3 regions of the Saccharopolyspora gregorii genome follow, and region 1 is predicted to be linked to each of the others. Evidence: riboswitches for the same ligand, from Rfam matches in the RefSeq annotation. Region 1 holds a riboswitch; each other region holds the start of a gene.
The links. A riboswitch is a leader RNA that binds a small molecule or an ion and turns the genes downstream of it on or off. The one in region 1 is predicted to bind S-adenosylmethionine.

Region 1 (7,678 bases):
CGCCGTCCAGATCGGGCGGGCACCGGAGCAGGTGGGCCCACCACCCGGCTGGCAGCGCATCGCGGAGGACCTGCGGGAAGGGCTGCGCTCGACCTCCCGGACCGTGCTGGGGCCGGAAGCGGCGGGCCTGCTGCCGGGCCTGGTCGTCGGCGACACCGGACTGCTGCCACCGGAGGTGGTGGAGCAGTTCGAGACCTCCGGGCTGACGCACCTGATGGCGGTGTCCGGGGCGAACCTGGCCATCGTGTGCGGGGCGGTGCTGCTGGTGCTGCGCCTGGTCGGCGCGGGGCCGGTGCCGTGCGCGTTGGGCGCGGGGGCGGCGATGGCGGGGTTCGTGGTGCTCGCGGGACCGGAACCGAGCGTGCTGCGAGCCGCGGTGATGGGCGCCATCACGCTGTTCGCCCTGGCGCTGGGCCGGGAACGCTCGGCGCTGCCGACGCTGGCGGGCAGCGTCATCGGCCTGCTGCTGCTCGCACCGGGTCTGGCGACCACGGCGGGGTTCGCGCTGTCGGTGGCCGCGACGGCCGGGCTGGTGCTGCTGGCACCCGGCTGGTCGGCGGCGCTGCACGCCAGGGGAGTACCGGTCGGGCTCGCCGAGGCGCTCGCGGTACCGGCGGCGGCGCACCTGGTCACGGCACCGCTGGTGGCGGCGATCTCCGGGCAGGTCAGCCTGGTCGCGGTGCTGGCGAACCTGCTGGCGGGGCCGCTCGTGGCACCCGCGACGGTGCTCGGCGTCGCGGCGACGGTGGTGGTCCCGTGGTGCGCGCCGCTGGCCGGTGCGCTGGTGTGGCTGGCCGGGCCCGAACTGGAATGGGTGCTCGCGGTCGCCCGGCATTCGGCGGCCGTGCCGGGAGCCGCCGTCGACTGGCCGTCCGGAGTGGTGGGCGGGACCTCGCTGGCGGTGCTCGCGCTGGTGCTGCTGATCGTGCTGCGCGGGCGCATCGCTCGGCTGGTCCTGACCAGCCTGGTGCTGGTCGTCGTGGTGGTGGTGATCCCGGTCCGCCACCAGGTGTTCCCGTGGCCGGTGCCGGGGTGGTCGCTGGTCGCCTGCGACGTGGGACAGGGAGACGGGCTGGTGCTGGCCACCGGCCGGGACCGGGAAGCGGTCGTGGTCGACACCGGCCCGGACCCGGCACCGATGGCCGAATGCCTGCGCCGGTTGCGGATCCGCAGCGTCCCGCTGGTACTGCTGACCCACCTGCACGCCGACCACGTCGGTGGCATCTCGGCGGTGCTGTCCGGGCGGCAGGTCGGCGCGGTCGCCGTCGGACCGCTGGGCGAACCGGCCTGGGCGGCTCGCGAGGTGCGGGCGACCGCGCGCGCCCACCGCACACCCGTCGTCCCGCTGCGGGCGGGCCAGCGGTTGCGGTGGCCGGGATTGGTGCTCGACGTGCTCGGTCCCCGAGGAGCGCTCGCGCGCAGCGACTCGGCGGAGGACGCCAACGACGCCTCGCTGGTGGTCAAGGCGACCACTCCGGCGGGGCGGGTGCTGCTGACCGGGGACGTCGCGCTGCCAGGTCAGGCAGCGCTGCTGGCCTCAGGTGCGGACCTGCGGGCGGAGGTGCTCAAGGTGCCCCACCACGGGTCGCGGTTCACGACGCCGAGATTGCTCGCGCGAGTGCGCCCGCAACTGGCGGTGATCAGCGTCGGAGCCGGGAACGACTACGGTCATCCCAGCCCGCTGATCCTCGGCGAGCTGCAACGGATGGGCGCCCGGATCCACCGCACCGATCAGGCCGGCGACATCGCGGTCGTGCCGGAAGGCCAAGGGCGCGCCGCCGTGGAGCGGGGCGATCCGCTGCGGCCGGACGAGAGGTGACGGGGAAGTCGAGCCGTGGGCCGCGGCGCACCGCGGCCCACGGCCACCGATCACAGGCCGAGGGCCTCGTTCACGGCATCGGTGTTCGGGGCGACCGTCGCCTTCGGACCGACCTGGTCCTGTACGGCGTCCAGCGTCTTGAGGCCGTCGCCGGTGATGAGCAGCACCGTCTCCTGGTCCGGGTCGATCTGACCGGCCTCGATGAGCTTCTTCGCGGTCGCCACGGTGACGCCACCGGCGGTCTCGGCGAAGATCCCCTCGGTGCGGGCCAGCAGCCGGATGCCCGCGACGACCTCTTCATCGGTGACGTCCTCGATGGCCCCGCCGGTGCGCCGGACCACGTCCAGCACGTACGGGCCGTCCGCGGGGGCGCCGATGGCCAGCGAACGCGCGATGGTGTCCGGCCGCACCGGCTGCACCACGTCGTGGTTCTGCTTGAACGCGCTGGCGACCGGCGAGCAGCCGTGGGCCTGCGCGCCGAAGATCCGGTACGGGCTCTGCTCGACCAGGCCGGTCTGCCCGAGCTCGCGGAAGCCCTTGTCCACCTTGGTCAGCTGCGAGCCGGAGGCGATGGGCACCACGATCTGCTCCGGCAGCCGCCAGCCGAGCTGTTCGGCGACCTCGAACCCGAGGGTCTTGGAACCCTCCGAGTAGTACGGCCGCACGTTGACGTTGACGAACGCCCAGTCCTCGTGCTCGGCGGCGAGCTCGGTCGCCAGCCGGTTCACGTCGTCGTAGTTGCCGTCCACCGCGAGCAGCGAGCCGTCGTAGACCGCGCTCATCAGGATCTTGGCCCGCTCCAGGTTGGACGGGACGAGGACCACCGAGTCCCAGCCGGCACGGGCGGCGGCAGCGGCGACGGCGTTGGCGAGGTTGCCGGTGGACGGGCAGGCCAGCACCTTGAACCCGAACTCGCGGGCGGCGGCCAGCGCGACGGCGACCACGCGGTCTTTGAAGGAGTGCGTCGGGTTGCCGGTGTCGTCCTTGATCCAGATCCGCTTGACGCCGAGCGCCTTCGCGAGGTTGTCCGCGCGCACCAGCCTGGTACAGCCGGGCTCGGTGTTCGGGTGCTCCTCGACGTTCGTCGGCACCGGCAGCAGCTTCTTGTAGCGCCAGATGGAGCGGGGGCCGGCCTCGATGTCCTCGCGGCGGACGCGCCCGAAGTCGTAGGCGACCTCCAGCGGCGAGAAGTCCTCCAGGGACACGAACTCGGGAGCCAGGGGCTGGCGGTGGCCCTCTTCCTTCGACACCAGCTCGACGGCCGGACCGAGGTCGTAGGTCTTGCCGGTGGAGTTCGGGGCATGGGCGGCAGCGGTCATCGCGAGGTCCTTTCCTCATCTGTCCCGCGGGCGGGTCGGAGTTGGCACCAATTTCTTCGACTACCTCGCGAATGCCGCGAAAGGTCGAGATGGTTGCCGGGGCTTCATCGGGCCGTTCCCTCTGCCCCTCTGGATGAGCTATTCGGTTGTGGCTGCAACGTTACGGGAGCCCGCCACGTCCTGGCCAGCACGGGGTCGGCGCACGGGAACGGCGGTGGTGTCGCAGGGTCGTGGGACGATGCCCCCATGAGTTCGCCGTCGGTGGTCTGCGATCCGCTGCACCTGATCCTCGGAGACGAGGAACTGCTGGTGGAGCGCGCTCTGTGGGAGGCGGTCGGCGCTGCCCGCGCCGCCGACCCGGAAACGGAGCTGCGCAGGATCAAGGTGAGTGAACTCACCCCGCCGGAGCTCGACGAGCTGCTGAGCCCCTCGCTGTTCGCCGAAGGGCGCGTGGTGGCGCTCGAAGCGGCCCAGGACGCGGGCAAGGAGATCGCCGAGGCGATCCTGTCGCACGCGCGGCAACCCGCGGACGGCGTGGTGCTGGTGATCGTGCACAGCGGCGGCGGTCGCGGGAAGAACGCCAAGGAGCTGCCGAGCGCGTTGCGCAAGCTCAACGCCCGCGTCACCGAGTGCAACAAGATCACGAAGGGGCCGCAGCGGGAGGCGTTCGTCAAGGACGAGGTGCGGCGCGCGGGTGGCCGCATCGACGCCGCGGGTGTCGGCGCGCTGATCGAGACGGTCGGCTTCGACCTGCGCGAGTTGTCCTCCGCGGCCTCGCAGCTGGTGGCCGATACCGGCGGCAAGATCGACGAGTCGGAGGTGCGCCGCTACCACCGCGGCCGTGCCGAGGTGACCGGTTTCGTGGTGGCCGAGAAGGCCGTCACCGGTGATCTGGCCGGCGCGCTGGAGGCGCTGCGCTGGGCGTTGCAGCTCGGCGTGGCGCACGTGCTGATCGCGGACGCGCTGGCCGACTCGGTGCGCACCATCGGCCGGGTCGCCGCCTACGGCCGGGGGGACCCGTTCCGCCTCGCCGGAGACCTGGGCATGCCCGCGTGGAAGGTGAAGAAGGCGCAGGCGCAGGCCAGGGGCTGGAGCAGCGCCACCGTGGCCGAGGCGCTGCGCGCGGTCGCCGTGCTCAACGCGGACGTCAAGGGGATGGCCGCCGACGCGGACCACGCGCTGGAGCGCACGGTGCTGCGGCTGGTCGAGCTGCACTCCTCCCGGAACTGACCCGGCACACGCCACCAGGGCGACGATCGCCGCCGGTGCCCGGTGCCCGGTGCCCGGTGCCCGCTGCCCGGTGCCCGGTGCCGAGCGCCCGGAGCCGCCCGAGAGCCCGATCTCAGCGCGAACCCGCCAGGCGCTTCGGCCCCGAACGCGAAACGGGGCCCGTTCCCGTGGGAACGGACCCCGTCTCGGGCCGGTGCGCGTGCCGGACGAAGGTCCGGCCGCGCTCGGGCTCAGAGCTTGTTGACGGCCTGCGCCAGCGCCGACTTCTTGTTCGCGGCCTGGTTGGCGTGGATGACACCCTTGCCGGCGGCCTTGTCCAGGGTGCGCGAGGCGGCGCGCTGCAGCTCCAGGGCCTTGTCCTTGTCGCCGGCGGCAACGGCCTCGCGGAACTTGCGGATGGCGGTCTTGACCGAGGACTTCACCGACTTGTTGCGCAGGCGGTTGCGCTCGTTGGTCTTGATCCGCTTCATCTGAGACTTGATGTTGGCCACTGGGGCGCCTCTTTCCTCGTTCGGATTCAGTCGTGCCGCGCTGAATCGGCGCTGCCGCACCGGGGCCGAGGGCCCACGGCGTGCGCAGCTTTCCTCCCTGGCGGAATGCCGCACGGCACGGTCGACGATCCTAGCAACGGCGCTCGCGACGACCCGCGTCGGCACCGGGTGCGAGGACGCTCACAAGCCGGGACTCGATCGGTGGTGGGCGGCATAGGCTCGCGCCCCGTGTTCACCGCATTGGGCTGGCCCGGCTTCGCCGACCTGACGCTGGCCGGCCTCGTCTTCCTGTGCTGCGCGGCGTTCCTGGCCGGCGCGGTGGACGCCATCGTCGGAGGCGGCGGCCTGATCCAGCTGCCCGCGATGCTGCTGCTGGTGCCAGGCGGCAACATCATCTACTCGCTCGGGACGAACAAGCTCGCCGCGGTCGCGGGCACCACGGCGGCCGCGTGGACCTACGCGAAGCGGACCCCGGTGCCGTGGCGCAGCGCGTTGCCGATGGCGGCCGTCGCCTTCCTCGGGGCCCTGGGTGGCGCCGTGTTCGCCGCGTCGCTGCCGCAGACGGTGCTGACCGTGGTGGTGCTGGTGGCCCTGGTCGGGGTCGGCATCTACACGTGGCGCAAACCAGACCTGGGATCGGTCGCGGCGCCGCGCTTCGGGCCCGTCCAGCAGACCTGGGTGATGGTCGCGGGCGGCCTGGTGATCGGTTTCTACGACGGCATCGCGGGCCCGGGCACCGGCTCGTTCCTGGTCTTCCTGCTCGTGGGCCTGGTCGGCTTCGCGTTCGTGGGGGCCTCGGCCACCGCGAAGATCGTCAACGTGGCCACCAACCTCGGGGCGCTGCTGTTCTTCATCGCCGCGGGCAAGATCCTGTGGGGGTTGGCGCTGGTGATGGCGGTGAGCAACGCGAGCGGCAGCGTGCTGGGTGCCGCGCTGGCATCCAGCCGCGGGTCGGTGTTCGTGCGGAAGGTCTTCCTCACCGTCGTCGTGGCGCTGGTGGCCAGCCTCGGCTGGAAGCTCGCATCCGGGCTGTGAGCCCGTTCCGGGGCGATCAGTCAAGACTCCACGTCAGGCGTGATGTGAGATCGAGAACACCGGCGGGTCGCGGGAATGATCCCGCCCGGGGTGTGGTTGTATGAGTCGGCCGATTTTTGTGTTCGTGTTCGACACGCTCGCGAAAGTTGCGGGCGCGACTCTGTCCTGAGCGCAAGCTGGAGAGTTCGCCGTCTGGACTAGGCCCCGGTGCTCGCGCGGTGCGAGCACCGGTTACTCATCAGCTGTGAGGAGACAGAGATGGCACAGGGCACTGTGAAGTGGTTCAACTCCGAGAAGGGCTTCGGCTTCATCTCCCCCGACGGTGGCGGCCCGGACGTCTTCGTCCACTACTCGGCCATCGAGGGCAACGGCTTCCGCACCCTCGAGGAGAACCAGACCGTGACCTTCGAGATCACCCAGGGCCAGAAGGGCCCGCAGGCCAGCGGCGTTCGCGCGGTCTGAGTGCGGTGATCCGCTTCGGCGGGCCCTCCACCTTCGAGGTGGGGGGCCCGCCGTTTTTTCGGCCCTGGGCGGGGTGGCGCGGTACAACGGGAGCCATGGACGTCGTCAACAGCCGCACGATCTTGCACCCGCGCGACCCGGAGGGCTCGCTGCGCTTCTACCGGGACGTGCTCGGGCTGGCGATCTCCCGCGAGTTCCCGGGTGGCACGGTGTTCTTCCTCGGGCAGGGGTTCCTGGAGATCTCCGGTCGCGGCGAGCACGGCCCCAGCCCCGACCAGGTGCTGTGGATGCAGGTGCGGGACCTGCGCGCCGAGTTCGACCGGCTCGCCGAGCTGGGAGTCACCGTGGAGGCCGAACCGGCCCGGCAGCCGTGGGGTCTGGACGAGGCGTGGATCGTCGACCCGGACGGCACGCGGATCGTGCTCGTCGAGGTGCCGGCGGACCATCCGATCCGCGCCGACCAGCGGCCGCGCTGAGCCACCCCCGGAGTTGGGCACCGGCGGCCGGTCGCCGCGTGGGACGATGTGGGTTGCACGCGCGCCCCGCGAGGACCCCGAGATCCCAAGGAACACCGAGTGAGCAGCTTCGCCGACACCACCTTCACGGACCCGGAGCGCATCCGGAACTTCTGCATCATCGCGCACATCGACCACGGCAAGTCGACGCTGGCCGACCGGATGTTGCAGCTCACCGGGGTGTTGGGCGAGCGGGCGTACCGGGCGCAGTACCTCGACCGGATGGACATCGAGCGGGAACGCGGCATCACGATCAAGGCGCAGAACGTGCGGCTGCCCTGGGCCGTGGACGGCGTCGACCACGTGCTGCACATGATCGACACCCCGGGGCACGTCGACTTCACCTACGAGGTCAGCCGCTCGCTGGCCGCCTGCGAAGGCGCGATCCTGCTGGTCGACGCCGCGCAGGGCATCGAGGCGCAGACCTTGGCGAACCTGTACCTGGCGATGGAGCACGACCTCCAGATCATCCCGGTGCTGAACAAGATCGACCTGCCCGCGGCGGAGCCGGACAAGTACGCGGCCGAGCTGGCGCACATCATCGGCTGCGAGCCCACCGACGTGCTGCGGGTGTCGGCGAAGACCGGTGAGGGCGTCGGCGAGGTCCTCGACGAGGTGGTCCGCCAGATCCCCGCCCCGCAGGGCGTGCACGACTCACCGCCTCGCGCGATGATCTTCGACTCGGTGTACGACACCTACCGCGGCGTGGTGACCTACATCCGCGTCGTCGACGGCAAGATCACGCCGCGGCAGCGGATCCGGATGATGTCGACCGACGCGACGCACGAGCTGCTCGAAGTCGGCATC
Region 2 (7,678 bases), 2.9 Mb from region 1:
GACGCCCGGACCAGGGCCGAGACGCTGGAGCGGCAGGCCAGGGAGAAGGCCGCCGGTCTGGAACGCGACGCGCAGCGCAAGCACGCCGAGGTGATGGGCAACATCACCCAGGAGAAGAACGCGCTGGAGAAGAAGATCGACACCTTGCGCACCTTCGAGCGCGAGTACCGCACCCGGTTGCAGACCTACCTGGAATCGCAGCTGCGTGAACTGCAGGACCGCGGATCGGCGGCACCCGCCGAGAGCGGGAGCCGCGCTGCCGGCCAGCAGAACACCTACAGCTTCGGAGCTCGGGCCGCCGAAGCCGGCTGAGCGGGCCGGTGACCGGATCCGCCGGTCGTGAGCCATCGCGCGGCCCCAGGGGCCGCCGGTGGTCGGCTGCGGAGGGGACAAGGGGGTCCCCGCACGGTGCGGTGAAGGGAAGTTCGGCGTGTTGTTGGTAGTGCTGTTCCTGGTCCTGGCGGCCGGTGGCGTGCTGGTGACGTCGGTGCTGGTCCAACGCCCGGAATGGGCGTGGTTGTCGGTGCTGCTCAGCGTGCTGGCCGCGGCACTGCTCGTGGTGGAACGGTTGCGGCGGCGGAGGGAAGCGAGCTCACCGCCGCGGCAACCGGTCTCCGCGGGCGAGGCGGGGCAGGACCCGGCGGCACCGGCCGGCGAGGTCGACGTCGACGAGGAACCGGACGAGGAGGACACCGACGCGGCGGACGCGCTGCTGGTGTCCGAATCGGACGACGAGGTCGTGGTCGTCGACGAACGCCCCCGGTACCACTTGGCGAGCTGCGACTGGCTCGGCGAGCGGGAGGTGCAGGGACTGCCGGCGAAGGAGGCCCGGGAACTGGGCTTCACGGCCTGCTCCCGCTGCACCCCGGACGCGGTGCTGGCGGGACGGGCGCGCGCCGCGCGCTAGCACGGCCACCGGGAACGCGGAGTCCACCGCGGAGCGCTCAGGGCCCTGGGCGCGGACCGCGGTGGCCGCGGAAATCCGGTGGCGTCGAATGGTTATGCTGAATGCGGGCTGGTCGCCGGGGAGCGACCGGCCCGCATCGGCGTTGATCCGGCCATCACCGGGGAGCCTCCGGAAGAACGGGCGCCGCGCTCCAGCAGGAGCAGCGTCCCAGTAGAACCGGACGGGTCCGGCCCGTGACAGCCGGCAACGAGTGGCCGTCGCGTTCTGCGGTGGCAAGCGGGGTGGTACCGCGGGACGCGGGCGGCCGGATCGGTCGCGCGCCGTGTCGTCCCCGTGTGGGCATCGAGTCCGGATGCCCGTGCGGCTGCTGACGACACACCGGCGAGGAGAACACCCGCGATGGCTTACCCGAAGGTCCGATTCGGCGGAACGACCGCCCCGGAGGGCGCGGATCGAGAGGCCCCCCAGGAGCGCGGGGTGGCCGCGCAACCGTCGTTCCCGCAGGTCGAGCGGGAAGTGCTGGACTTCTGGTCCGCGGACGGGACGTTCCGGGAGAGCGTGCAGGCCAGGGACGCGGGCGTCAACGGCTCGAACGAGTTCGTCTTCTACGACGGGCCGCCGTTCGCGAACGGCCTGCCGCACTACGGCCACCTGCTCACCGGGTACGTCAAGGACGCGGTGCCGCGCTACCAGACGATGCGCGGCCGCCGGGTGGAGCGCCGCTTCGGCTGGGACTGCCACGGGCTGCCCGCCGAGGTGCAGGCGGAGAAGCAGCTCGGCATCACCTCGAAGTCCGAGATCGAGTCGATGGGCGTCGCCGAGTTCAACGACGCCTGCCGCGCCTCGGTGCTGCGCTACACGCGGGAGTGGGAGGACTACGTCACCCGCCAGGCCCGCTGGGTGGACTTCGAGAACGACTACAAGACGCTCGACGTGGACTACATGGAGAGCGTGATGTGGGCGTTCAAGACCTTGTGGGACAAGGGCTTGGTCTACGAGGGCTTCCGGGTGCTCTGGTACTGCTGGCGCTGCGAGACGCCGCTGTCCAACACCGAGACGCGGATGGACGACACCTACCGCCAGCGGCAGGACCCGGCGGTGACGGTGGGCCTGCGGCTCGTCGCGCCGGGCAAGGCGTTCGACGGGGCGCTGGCCCTGGTGTGGACGACGACCCCGTGGACGCTGCCGTCGAACCTCGCGGCCGCCGTGCACCCCGAGGTGGACTACGCGCTGGTCGAGCCCGGCGAGGGCGGCGAGCGCTACCTGCTGGCCGAGGCCCGGCTGGGCGCGTACGCGCGGGAGCTCGGCGAGGACGTCGCGGACCGCGTCGTCGCCCGGTTCACCGGCGCCGAGCTGGTCGGCACGAGCTACCGGCCGCCGTTCGACTTCTTCGCCGGGCGGCCCAACGCCCACCAGGTGCTGCCCGCCGACTACGTCACCACCGAGGACGGCACCGGTGTCGTGCACATCGCGCCCGCCTTCGGCGAGGACGACAAGGCCGTCACCGACGCGCACGACATCGAACCGGTCGTCCCGGTCGACGCGCGCGGCCGGTTCACCGCCGAGGTCGCGCCGTACGAGGGCCAGCAGGTCTTCGAGGCGAACAAGCAGATCATCCGGGACCTCAAGGAATCGGGCCTGCTGCTGCGGCACGAGACCTACGACCACCCGTACCCGCACTGCTGGCGCTGCGACAACGCGCTGATCCAGCGGGCCCTGTCGTCCTGGTTCGTGGCCGTCACCCGGTTCCGGGACCGCATGGTCGAGCTCAACCAGCAGATCAACTGGGTGCCGGGGCACATCCGGGACGGCCAGTTCGGCAAGTGGCTGTCCAACGCCCGCGACTGGAACATCTCGCGGAACCGGTTCTGGGGTTCGCCGATCCCGGTGTGGACCTCGGACGACCCGGCGTACCCGCGCACCGACGTGTACGGCTCGCTGGACGAGCTGGAGCACGACTTCGGGGTGCGGCCCGCCGACCTGCACCGCCCGAACATCGACGAGCTGACCCGGCCGAACCCGGACGACCCGACCGGCGCGTCCACGATGCGGCGGGTGCCGGAGGTGCTGGACTGCTGGTTCGAGTCCGGGGCGATGCCGTTCGCGCAGGTCCACTACCCGTTCGAGAACTCCGACTGGTTCGAGCACCACTACCCGGGCGACTTCATCGTTGAGTACAACGGCCAGTCCCGCGGCTGGTTCTACCTGCTGCACGTGCTGGCCACCGCGCTGTTCGACCGGCCCGCGTTCTCCAACGTGGTCGCGCACGGCATCGTGCTCGGCGACGACGGCATGAAGATGTCGAAGTCGAAGAACAACTACCCGGACGTGAACGAGGTCTTCGACCGCGACGGTTCGGACGCGATGCGCTGGTTCCTGATGGCGAGCCCGATCCTGCGCGGCGGGGACCTGGTGGTCACCGAGCGCGGCATCCGGGACGCGGTGCGCCAGGCGGTGCTGCCGCTGTGGAACTCCTGGTACTTCCTGGCGTTGTACGCCAACGCCGAAGGAGTCGAGGGCCGGTTCCGGGTGGACAGCGAGCACGTGCTGGACCGCTACGTGCTCGCCAAGGCGCACGAGCTGGTCGGCGACGTGCAGGCCGCGATGGACGTGTTCGACCCGGCCGGGGCGTGCGCCGCTGTCCGCGACTTCCTGGAGGTGCTGACCAACTGGTACGTGCGCCGCTCCCGGGACCGGTTCTGGGCCGGGGACGCCGATGCCATCGACACCCTGCACACCGTGCTGGAGGTGACCTGCCGGGTGGTGGCGCCGCTGCTGCCGCTGACCGCGGAAGCGGTGTGGCGCGGGCTCACCGGCGGCCGCTCGGTGCACCTGGCGGACTGGCCGCTGGTCGACGAGCTGCCTGCCGACGCGGCGCTGGTCTCCGCGATGGACCGGGTGCGGCAGGTGTGCTCCTCGGCGCTGGCGCTGCGGAAGTCGAACTCGCGCCGCGTCCGGCTGCCGCTGGCGAAGCTGGTCGTGGCCATGCCGGAGGCCGAGTCGCTGCGGCCGTTCGTCGACCTGGTCCGGGACGAGGTGAACGTCAAGGAGGTCGAGCTGACCACCGACGTCGCCGCGCACGGCCGGTTCGAGATCGCGGTGAACGCCCGCGCCGCCGGACCTCGGCTGGGCAAGGACGTGCAGCGGGTGATCAAGGCCGTGAAGTCCGGTGACTGGACCCGCAACGCGGCCGGGGGCGTGGTCGCCGACGGCACCGAACTGCAGGAGGGCGAGTTCACCGAGCGGCTGGTGTCCACCGACTCCGGTGCCGCGGCCGCGTTGCCGGGCGGCGCCGGGATGGTGGTGCTGGACTGCGACGTCACGCCGGAGCTGGCCGCCGAAGGCGTGGCCCGCGACCTGGTGCGCGTCGTGCAGCAGGCGCGCCGGGACGCCGGTTTCGAGATCTCCGACCGCATCCGCGTCGAGGTCTCCGCGCCGGCCGAGGTGCTGGCGGCCGTGGACGCGCACCGCGAGTTCATCGCCGCCGAAACCCTCGCGGACGCCGTGTCCGAGGGCGCGGCCGCGGGTGGTTCCGCGGGCAGCGTCGGGGACGGCGTGGACGTCTCGGTCGCCGTCGAACGGGTCTGATCGGCCGCCGCCGGGCGGGTCCGCGGGAACCACCGCGGATCCGCCCGGACGGGCGTGGCGCACCTCCCACTTCGCGCGGGGTGGTTGCGCGCGGCGGGGGCGATCCCTAGTCTTCTCCGTCGAAGGTCATGAGTGCCAGCGGGAAACCCCGGTTTGCTGGCCGGCAACCCTCCTACCGCGGTGGGGTGCCCCGGGTGAGGACCTGGCCGATCGCGCAGGGCGATCGGCAAGCGCGGGCCCCGAATGCTCCGGGCCCGGTGAGGCCCCAGGAGGCATCGTGTCGTCAGCCGTCCGCTCCGCCACCGGCGAGATCGCCGAAACCCCGATCTGGTCCGTCGTGGACTCCGTTCCCGCGGTCCCCGCGGTCGTCGGCGCGCAGCTGCGGGTTCCGCTGGTCACCGGCGGTTCCGCCGAGTACGCCAACCTGGACCACGGGGCCAGCGCGCCTTGCCTGAACGCGGTGCGGGACGCCGTGAACGAGCTGCTGCCCTGGTACGCCAGCGTGCACCGCGGCGCCGGGTTCGCCTCCCAGGTGTGCACCCGGGTCTACGAGGGGGCGCGGGAGACGCTGCGCCGGTTCGTCGGCGCCCGCCGCACCGATTCGGTGATCTTCACCCGGAACACCACCGACGCGCTGAACCTGCTGGCCGCCGCGCTTCCCGCGGACACCTCGGTGGTCGTGTTCGACACCGAGCACCACGCGGCGCTGCTGCCGTGGGCGGGGGAGCGGGTGCACCACCTCGGCATCCCGGAGAGCCCGCAGGAGGCGGTGCGGCTGCTCGACGCCGCGCTCGCCGAGTGCGCCGACGGGCCGAAGCTGGCCGTGCTCACCGGGGCGTCCAACGTGACCGGCGAGCTGTGGCCGGTCGCCGAGCTCGCCCGCGTCGCCCGCGAGCACGGCGCCCGCACCGTGCTCGACGCCGCCCAGCTCGCCCCGCACCGCCCGGTGCGCATCGCCGACCTCGGCGTGGACCACGCCGTGCTGTCCGGGCACAAGCTCTACGCCCCGTTCGGCGCGGGAGCGCTCATCGGCCGCGACGACTGGCTGGACCGGGCCGAGCCGTACCTGGCCGGCGGCGGCGCCACCCGATCGGTCCCCGACGCGGGCGAGATCGACTGGAACACCGGTCCGGAGCGGCACGAGGCCGGTTCGCCGAACACCGTCGGGGTGCACGCGCTCGCCAAGGCCTGCGAGGTGCTCGCCGAGCACGCCGAGGCGATCGAGGGGCACGAGGACCTGCTGCTGCGCAGGCTCCGCGCCGGGCTCGCCACCGTGCCCGGGCTGCGCGAGCTGGGCCTGTTCGGCCCCGAGCACGACCGGGTCGGCGTGGTCAGCTTCACCGTGGACGGCCAGGACCCCGGGCTGCTGGCGGCGGCGCTGTCCGCGGAGCACGGCATCGGCGTGCGGGACGGGCTGTTCTGCGCCCACCGGGCCGTGCGGCACCTGCTGGCGGGCACCGACGCGCAGCGCGCCGTGCGGATCAGCCTCGGTCTCGGCACCACCGTCGAGCACGTGGACCGGATCGTCACCGCGCTGCGCGGGCTCGTCGCCCACGGTCCGCAGTGGAGCTACGAACTGGACGGCGGCCGCTGGGTGCCCGTCGACGACCCGCGCGAGTTCCCCGCCGCGTTGGCGTGAGCCGCTGCGAACGACCGATCGGCGGTCGGGGAGAATGGGCCGGGTGAACACCGAGCAGTCCGACTCCGAGCAGCCCGGATCGAACCCCGCGACCGGCGAGGGCTCGTCCTCAGAACCGGAAGCGCGACCCGCCGCGAGCGGGGACGGCGGTACCGCCGCGAGCGAGCCGGACCCGGGTTCGGACGGCGACGGTTCGACCGCGGTCGGGGCGGCCGGTGGCCGTGCCTCGCGGAAGCTGCTGGCGCTGCTGTTCGGGGTGGCCGCGCTGCTGCTCGCCGCGGACGTGGTGACCAAGATCGCCGCGGTCGCGCGGCTCGACGGGCAGCCGCCGCTGGAACTGTTCGGCGGGGCGGTGTACCTGGTGCTGGTGCGCAACCCGGGGGCGGCGTTCTCGCTGGCCACCGGCATGACCTGGCTGCTGGCGCTGCTGGCGATCGTCGTGGTCGGCGTCATCGTGTGGCTGGCGCCGAAGCTGCGCTCCACCGGGTGGGCCGTCGGGCTCGGCCTGGTGCTGGGCGGGGCGTGCGGGAACCTGGTCGACCGGTTGTTCCGGGAGCCCGGGCCGCTGCGCGGCCACGTCGTGGACTTCGTGTCGCTGTTCGCGCCGGACGGCAGCGTGTGGCCGGTGTTCAACGTCGCCGACTCGTCCATCGTGTGCGGCGGGATCCTCGTGGTGCTGCTGTCGCTGCTCGGCCGCGACTACGACGGCACCGTGCACACCCGGAAGAAGCGCGAGGACCGGGCATGAGCGATCTGCGGATGCTCCCGGTCCCCGACGGCCTCGAAGGGATGCGGGTCGACGCGGGCCTGGCGAAGTTGCTCGGGTTGTCCCGGAACACGGTGGCGGGGCTCGCCGAATCCGGCGAGGTGCTGCTCGACGGCGCTCCCGTCGGCAAGTCGGACCGGCTGATCGCGGGCGGGCTGGTGGAAGTGACGCTGCCCGACGCGCGGCCCGAACCGGAAGTGGTCGCGGTGCCCGTGGAGGGCCTGCGGATCCTGCACCAGGACGACGACATCGTCGTGGTCGACAAGCCCATCGGCGTCGCCGTGCACCCCAGCCCCGGTTGGGAGGGCCCCACCGTGATCGGCGGGCTCGCCGCCGCGGGCGTGCGCATCGCGACCTCGGGCGCCGCGGAGCGCCAGGGCGTGGTGCACCGGCTCGACGCGGGCACCACCGGCGTCATGGTCGCCGCGAAGAGCGAACACGCCTACACCGCGCTGAAGCGGGCGTTCAAGGAGCGCACCGTGGAGAAGCGCTACCACGCGCTGGTGCAGGGCCACCCCGATCCGAGCAGCGGCACCATCGACGCGCCGATCGACCGCCACCCCAAGCACGACTACAAGTTCGCCGTGGTCAGCGGCGGCAAGCCCAGCATCACCCACTACGAGACGGTGGAGGCGTTCCGCGCCGCGTCCCTGGTGGACGTGAAGCTGGAGACCGGGCGCACGCACCAGATCCGGGTGCACTTCTCCGCGGTCCGGCATCCGTGCGCGGGCGACCTCACCTACGGCGCGGATCCGGTGCTGGCGCGGAGGTTGCAGCT
Region 3 (7,678 bases), 640 kb from region 1:
GCGGTCGTCGCCGACGATCCGCGCGCCGGGCACCGGGCCCTGCGCGACCCGCACGGTGCGGCACACGCCCGCGCCGGACAGCTCGGCGGCCACCCGGACCGCGGCGTCGTCGTCGGTGCACAGGAACGCGCAGGTCGGGCCGGAGCCGGACACGATCCCGGCGAGCGCGCCCGCTTCCACGCCGGCGCGCAGCGTGCGGCGCAGGTTCGGCCGCAGCGACACCGCCGCGGACTGCAGGTCGTTGCCCAGCAGCAGCGCCAGCTGCCGCGGGTCGCCGGAGGCCAGCGCCTCCAGCAGCGGTTCCACCTCGCCGACGCGGTGCGGGCCGGTGTCGCCGCGCAGCCGGTCCAGCTCGGCGTACACGCCGGGGGTCTCCAGACCGCGCCGGTCCAGCGCGATCACCCAGTGGAAGGTGTGCCGGGCCAGCACCGGGACCAGCCGCTCGCCGCGACCGGTGCCGAGCGCGGTCCCGCCCAGCAGCGAGAACGGCACGTCGCTGCCGATCTTCGCGGCGAGGTCGGCGAGGTCGTCCCGGCCGATCTCCAGCCGCCACAGCGCGTTCACGGCCAGCAGCGCGGCGGCCGCGTCGGCGCTGCCGCCCGCCATGCCGCCCGCCACGGGGATGCCCTTGCGGATCGTGAGCTGCACGCCCGGTTCCTCCGGGTCGCGGCCGGAGTGCTCGGCGAGCAGCTGCACCGCCCGCCACGCCAGGTTGCTCGGCCCGGTCGGGACCGAGTCGGCGCCTTCGCCGTGCACCTCGATGCCGGGCTCGTCGGCGGTGCGCACCGTCACCTCGTCGGTGAGCGAGAGCGCTTGGAAGACGGTGACCAGCTCGTGGTAGCCGTCCGGGCGGGTATCGCCGACCGACAGATGCAGGTTCACCTTGGCCGGGACACGCACGGTGATGGGGGTGGGTACCACGGAGAGCACCCCTAGAGCGTACGTGTCCGCGCGACCCGGGTGCCGCCCCAGCACCCGACTTCACAGCGGAACCTCCGCGCACCCGGCCGGAATTCCCGGTCGGGCGATGGCACCGCCACCAGGTGGATCTTCGTCCGGCCCGGCCCGGACGCACCGCGGCCCCCTCGCTGCCACGAGGGGGCCGCCGGTCCGGGCTCGATCAGGAAGCGGGGATCACCGAAATGCCGCCGTAGGTCTTGTTGATGAAGTCCGCGACCTCCGGCGAGCGCAGCAGCTCGGCCAGCTTCTGCACCCGCGGGTCCTTCGCCGTCGCGGGCGAGGCGACGAGACCGTTGGCGTACGGGTTGTTCTCCGCGCTCTCCACCGCGATCGGGTCCTTCAGCCCGGCCTTGAGCGCGTAGTTGCCGTTCACGATGGCCGCGTCGGCGTCGTCGACCGAGCGGGGCAGCTGGTCGCTGGAGAGCTCCTGGAACTGGATGTTCTTCGGGTTCTCCGCCACGTCGCGCACCCCGGCGCCCTGCTCGGCGCCCGGCTTCAGCTTGAGGACACCGTTGGCCTGCAGCAGTTCCAGGCTGCGGGTCTGGTTCGACGGGTCGTTGGGCAGCGCGATCCGCGCGCCGTTCGGCAGCTCCTGGAAGGAGCGGACCTTCTTGGAGTAGACCGACAGCGGTTCGAGGTGCACCGTCTGCACCCATTCGAACTCGCCGCCGCGCTGCGCCTGGTACTCCGCCAGGTACGGCTTGTGCTGGTAGTAGTTCGCGTCCAGCTCGCCGTTGGCGACGGCCTCGTTGGGCCGGTTGTAGTCGTCGAACTTCTCGATCTCGATCTCGATGCCCGCCTTCTCGGCGAGGTTGTCCTTGACGAACTGCAGGATCTCGCCGTGCGGCTGCGGGCTGACGCCGATGGTCAGCGGGGCCTCGGGGTCCTGCGCGGCGGGCGTGCCGGAGCCGCCGCAACCTGCGAGCGCCAGCGTCGCGGCGGTGAGCACCACGGCCAGGGAGCGAAAACGCATCGATCGCGTCCTTTCTGGAGGGCCGGCCGATGACGCGCACCGGCGGCCGGCGGGGATCGCACGTCCCCGTCGTCGGAGTGTTCCTGGTGAGCTGCGGGCCTAGCCGGTCGCGCTGCGGCGGCGGTCCACTGCTTTGGCGGTGATGTCGGTGAGCAGCTGCATGGCGAAGGCCAGCACGGCCAGCACCGCCACCGATCCGTACAGCACGCGCTCGTCGTACGCCTGGTAGCCGTCCTGGATGGCGGTGGTCCCGAGACCTCCGCCGCCGATGGCGCCGGCCATCGCCGCGTAGCCGATGAGCGCGACGGCGGTGACGCCGACGGCCCCGACCAGCGCGGCGCGGGCCTCGCCGAGCAGCACGGTCCACACGATCCGCCACCGGCTCGACCCGGTGGTGATCGCGGCTTCGACGACGGTGAAGCTCACCTCCCGCAACGCGTTCTGCGTCAGCCGCGCGAAGAACGGCACCGCGCCGACGACCAGCGGGACGATCACCGCGGTGCTGCCGATGGACGTGCCCACCAACAACCTGGTGAAGGAGGCCAGCACCACCAGCAGCACCACGAACGGCACGGACCGCACCACGTCGACGACCACACCGAGGCTCCGGTGCAGCGTCGGACGCGGGTTGAGCCCGACCGGAGAACTCAGGTGCAGGAACACGCCGAGCGGCAGTCCACCGAGGACCGCCAGCACGGTCGCCACCAGCACCATGTAGAGCGTTTCGACGGTGGCACCGCCGAGCAGCTCCGCTACTTCCGCCCAGGGGGTCGGATCACTCACGCCGCGACTCCATCAACACTGACCGGGGTGCGCCGCACGTGCGCGTCCCGGTCGACCATCCACTTCAGGGCCGACTCGGACCGCTCGCCGGTGAGTCCGATGCGGAACTTCGCCACCGGGGTGTCCCCGAGCCGGGTGAGCCCGCCGCCGAGGATGGACAGCTCCACCCCGAAGCGGGCGGCCGCCTCCGGCAGCAGCGCCCCGACGGCGGCGAAGCCGACGAGGACCACTTCGGCGACCACGTCGTGCCGCACTCCGGGCACGGCGGGCGCCTGGTCGGTCTCGGGCAGCAGGCTGGTGCTGACCCGGCTGCCGGGTTCGGCGACGAGGTCGAGCACCTTGCCGTGCTCCACGACGCGCCCGCCTTCGAGCACGGCCACGTCGTCGGCGATGCGCCGCACCACGGCCATGTCGTGGGTGACCACCAGGACGGTGACGCCCAGTTCAGAACGCGCCCGGTCCAGCACGGTCAGCACCGAGTCGGTCGTGCCCGGGTCCAGCGCCGAGGTCGGTTCGTCGGCCAGCAGCACCGAGGGCTTGGCGGCCAGCGCGCGGGCGACCGCGATGCGCTGCCGCTGCCCGCCGGAGAGCCGGTCCGGGTAGGTCGGCGCCTTGTCGGTGAGCCCCACCAGGTCGAGCAGTTCGGCGACGCGGCTGCGGCGCTGCGGTGCGGGCATCCCGGCGGCTTCGAGCGGGAGCGCCACGTTGCCCGCGGCGGTCCGCTGCCGCAGCAGCGAGTCGCCCTGCGGCACGACGCCGATGTGGCGGCGGGCGGCGCGCAGCGCGGCGCCTTCGAGGGCCACGAGGTCGGTGCCGTCGACCCGGATGGCACCGCGGTCCGGCTTCTCCAGCAGGGCGATGCACCGGGCGAGGGTGGACTTGCCCGCGCCGCTGGGGCCGACGACGCCGAGCACGGCGCCCGCGGGGACCTCCAGGGACACGTCGTCGAGGGCGACGACGTCGGATCGGCTCGACTGGTCGTGCCGGAAGGACTTGGTGAGGTTCTCGACTGTGATCACGATCGCTCCGCATCAGCTCACGCCGGCCTGCGGGCATGCCGCGGCCGGGCGGGGAGGAACAGAAGGGCCTGGTGGGGCGGTGACGACTGGGGCCGTCAGCCGGCGAGGCGACAGGCCGTCGTGGTGCGGCGTCCGTGATCGATGACCCGGCGCTGGGTCAAGGCGAGGCCGTGCGGACCGGATCCGACGCGAGCGCGACCGCCGCGGGCCTGCCGGCGGCTGGTCCGGGGCGCACGTTCACCTGCGAGCAGAGTTTCAGACACCACAACTCCATCGACCCTGGCGTTAGCACCTGCTCCGGTGGAGTGGTTGCTGCGGCGTCGTGGAGCCAGGTCTCTCAGCCGCTCGGGATGGATTTCCCGCATAGTAGAACGCAGCGGTGTCGACGGGCGCAAGCCAAAAGCCGTCACTATGTGGAATCGTTTGACAAATCACATCCCCCTGTTGAGCAGGGGGCATGGCCCGCCGTGAATATTCCGGTGACCTTATGTGATCAACACTACGGTTTTCCCTCCGGACGGACCAACGAAGTCCCGAAGGGAGGCGACGCAGCGGAACGTCAGCTCGCCGGTTCTCCGGCGGCCTCGGCCACCCGGGCGAAATCGGCCACGGTGAGCTGCTCGCCCCGCGCCGCCGGATCCACCCCCGCCGCCCGCAGCACCTCTTCGGCGCGCGCCGCCGACCCGGCCCAGCCCGACAGCGCCGCCCGCAGCGTCTTGCGCCGCTGCGCGAACGCCGCGTCCACCGCCGCGAACACCTGCGTCCGCGGCGCCGCCGACGGCGGATCGACCCGGGAGAACGCCACCAGCCCGGAATCGACGTTCGGCACCGGCCAGAACACGTTGCGCGGCACCGGCCCGGCGCGCCGGACGTCGGCGTACCACGCGGCCTTCACGCTCGGCACCCCGTAGGTGCGACCACCCGGTTTCGCGGCCAGCCGGTCGGCGACCTCGGACTGCACCATCACCAGCCCGGTGCGCAGCGACGGCAGCTCCGCCAGCAGGTGCAGCACCACCGGCACCGCCACGTTGTACGGCAGGTTCGCCACCAGCGCGGTCGGCCGCGGCTCGGCGAAGTCGGCGGCCCGCACCCGCAGCGCGTCGGCGGGCAGCACCCGCAACCGGTCGCACAGCTCGGGGGCGAACTCGGCGGCGGTGCGCGGCAACCGCTCGGCGAGCACCGGATCGATCTCCACGGCCACCACCCCGGCGGCTTCCGGCAGCAACGCCAAGGTCAGCGAGCCCAGCCCGGGCCCGACCTCCAGCACCACGTCCTCGGCGGTGAGCTCGGCCGCGCCGACGATGCGGCGCACCGTGTTCGAGTCGTGCACGAAGTTCTGGCCCAGCCGTTTCGTCGGCCGGATCCCGAGTTCCCCCGCCAGCCGGCGAACATCGGCCGGCCCGAGCAACCGCGCCTGGTTCGCGTGCTGTTCCACGAGGTCAAAGCTACCCGCGCCCGCTTCCCGCACCGCGCCCGCCCTCCCCCGCGCTGATCAGGACCGCACCGAGCAGGCCCGGGAACGCGAACGACCGGTCACCGGCACGAGGCCGATGACCGGTCGAAGAACGCGGGAGCCGGGAACCGTCCCGGCGCGGCTCAGCTCAGGCCGAGCTTCGAGGAGCAGCCCGGCCAGGCGCCGTAGCTGCCGCCGCGGGCGTCGCGCACCTTCGTGGCGACCGAGATCTGCTGCTCCCGGCTGGCCTGGTGCGGGTAGGCCGCGTACTGGTCGCCGCCGTAGGCGTCCCAGGTGCTCTTATCGAACTGGAGACCGCCGTAGTAGCCGTTGCCGGTGTTGATCGCCCAGTTGCCGCCGGCCTCGCACTGCACCAGCTTGTCCCAGACGGCGCTGTTCGGCGGCTGCTTGGTGCCGACGCGGACGACCTTCTCGGTCGGCTCCTTGGTGATCTTCTCGCCGACCGCTTCGCGACCGGTCTCCTCGCCGTTGCGGGTGCTCACCCGGGTGAAGACGATCTTCTCGCCGGGCGTGCCCGGGTTCTCGACCTTCTCCTCGCCCTTGAGCATGGAGTCGTCTTCGATCTCCTTGACCGGCGGCTCGATCGGCACCGTCACGTTGATCACGGTGCTGCCGGTGCGGTCGATCTGCACCGTGGCACCGCTGGTGATCTTCTGGTCGCCGCCGGGGGTGATGTGGTCTTCCGGCCCGAGCTGGAGGTTCTGCTCCTGCACCAGCTCGTCGACGGTCACCGCGGTGGTCGTCAGCTGCCGGGGCTCGCCCGCGCCGTCGGTGATCGTGATGTCCTTGGCGGTCTTGACCACCAGGTCCATGCCCTGCTCGGGCACCGCCGTGCTGCGCGCGCTGGAGACCCAGGCGCCGTCGTCGGCGACGCCGAGCTGGCGCAGCGCCTGGCCGACGGTCACCGACCGGACCCACTCCTCGCGCTGCTCGCCGTCCACCGTCATCTTCAGCAGGCGGCCGCGGTCGAGGGTGATCGTGTCGTTGTGCCCGACCTTGGACTGCGGGGAGGGGCTCAGCGCGTCGTGCTCGCCGATGCTGATGCCCTCGTCCTCGAGGACTTCGCCGACGGTCGACTCGTAGGTGTTGACCTGGCGTTCCTTGCCGTCGATCTCGACGGTGACGGACTTGTCCATCGCGGCGGCGGCACCGCCGGAGCCGGTCAGGGTGAGGATGACCGCGGCGACCGCGCCCTTGAGGAAGCGCTGCTTCCACGAGGTGATCGCTTCGACGACCTCCGGGGAGGGCTGCGCCTGCGGTTCACCGAGCTCGTCGGGCAGGACCAGCGGCGGCATGACCACGGTCTCTGCGTTGATGAGCCGGATGAGCTCGTCGACGTCGATGTCGGCAGTCGCGAGCATCTCGTCGGCCTGCGGGCCGAGCGCTTCGAGCACGTCGTCCGGCGTGATCTCCAGCGCGCCGGGCGGGAAGCTCGGGTGGTCCTGCGCCGGGTACCGGTCGCTGATGGGGGCGAAGGGCTGCTCGGCGGTGATCTCCGCATCGCTCTCGCGATCGAGCAGGCCGACCGCGGTCTGCTGCTGCGGGCTCACGGGGCTGAACCAGTCCGTCGAGGGCTCGAATGAATCGGCCCAGTAGCCGTGGTCTCGGCCTGCACCACCCAGCTGTTCATCACTGCTGGTGGAGCTGGCGTGGGCACCGGGGATGCCGCGTCCGTTCACAGGGTCGCTACCTCTCGAAAGCGAGAAGCCGTCCGCGCGCGGGTGACCAAGGGGAGTTCGCCGAGCATGTCCGGTTCGAACTCCTTCACCTGCCGCTGCGCGACTTCGTGCTTCGTTTCCGTATCCGACTCCCGTAGCCAAGCGCCGTCTTCAGCCGATACCTGATGCGAACCGGTCTCGTTCCCAGCTCGATCGGTGGCACCGACTTCCCCGACGTACCCGGCGGCGACTAGCGGGCGTTCCCGTGACTTCGTTGTCATCGGTTACGAGGCCGAGACTCTAGCGTGATCCTGCGGGCCCGCCAAGGGGCCGCCCGCCGGTGTGACCTGGGTTACGCCGATTTGCCGCGCAACCGTGCACCGTCGGTGATCGGGTCGGGTGATCGACCGCGAACCGCTGCCAGTTTTCCCACCACCGCGGCGGTTTCGCCGCCCCGTGCCGAGATCGACCGGTTCGTCCCCAGTGGACGGATTGATCGTCCCTGGTGAGCGGATCACCGGCGCTCCCGATCACCGGCTCCGGCTCGGACGCCGGGACGGCGGGTGGGGGGCGGGCGACGGGAGAGAGCGGTCATCTCCCGCCGCCCGCGCCGGCGGCGGCAACGACCGTCCGGACGCGGTGGGTGATGAGGAACCTCACTTCCTCACACTCCCGGGCGATCTCCGGCGGTCGAGCCGTTCAGCGGCGGTTCGGGGCGCCGTTCGGAGCAGGACCGCTCAACGCGGGAGCCCGAGCTTGCGGGCGCACGCCGGCCAGGCCCCGTAGCCGCCGCGGTCGTCGCGCAGCGCGC

Region 2: it holds a riboswitch for S-adenosylmethionine, as region 1 does, so the genes downstream of both, H1226_RS07105 (aminotransferase class V-fold PLP-dependent enzyme) here and thrC (threonine synthase) in region 1, are expected to answer to the same signal.
Region 3: it holds a riboswitch for S-adenosylmethionine, as region 1 does, so the genes downstream of both, H1226_RS25140 (methionine ABC transporter ATP-binding protein) here and thrC (threonine synthase) in region 1, are expected to answer to the same signal.

The regions. Positions count from the first base shown of each region.
Region 1 covers NZ_CP059556.1:5,093,280-5,100,957, reverse strand. The annotation lists gene H1226_RS22125 (ComEC/Rec2 family competence protein) at 1-1,819, shown strand, start outside; gene thrC (threonine synthase) at 1,870-3,138, opposite strand; SAM riboswitch class I at 3,151-3,278, opposite strand; gene holA (DNA polymerase III subunit delta) at 3,385-4,368, shown strand; gene rpsT (30S ribosomal protein S20) at 4,599-4,859, opposite strand; gene H1226_RS22105 (TSUP family transporter) at 5,088-5,894, shown strand; gene H1226_RS22100 (cold-shock protein) at 6,153-6,356, shown strand; gene H1226_RS22095 (VOC family protein) at 6,452-6,832, shown strand; gene lepA (translation elongation factor 4) at 6,932-7,678, shown strand, end outside.
Region 2 covers NZ_CP059556.1:1,611,674-1,619,351, forward strand. The annotation lists gene wag31 (DivIVA-like cell division protein Wag31) at 1-312, shown strand, start outside; gene H1226_RS07095 (hypothetical protein) at 431-907, shown strand; gene ileS (isoleucine--tRNA ligase) at 1,307-4,495, shown strand; SAM riboswitch class IV at 4,620-4,734, shown strand; gene H1226_RS07105 (aminotransferase class V-fold PLP-dependent enzyme) at 4,806-6,134, shown strand; gene lspA (signal peptidase II) at 6,169-6,882, shown strand; gene H1226_RS07115 (RluA family pseudouridine synthase) at 6,894-7,678, shown strand, end outside.
Region 3 covers NZ_CP059556.1:5,737,569-5,745,246, forward strand. The annotation lists gene H1226_RS25125 (4-(cytidine 5'-diphospho)-2-C-methyl-D-erythritol kinase) at 1-921, opposite strand, end outside; gene H1226_RS25130 (MetQ/NlpA family ABC transporter substrate-binding protein) at 1,121-1,933, opposite strand; gene H1226_RS25135 (methionine ABC transporter permease) at 2,033-2,716, opposite strand; gene H1226_RS25140 (methionine ABC transporter ATP-binding protein) at 2,713-3,735, opposite strand; SAM riboswitch class I at 4,003-4,092, opposite strand; gene rsmA (16S rRNA (adenine(1518)-N(6)/adenine(1519)-N(6))-dimethyltransferase RsmA) at 4,295-5,170, opposite strand; gene H1226_RS25150 (transglycosylase family protein) at 5,332-6,888, opposite strand; partial or broken gene H1226_RS25155 (transglycosylase family protein) at 7,605-7,678, opposite strand, start outside.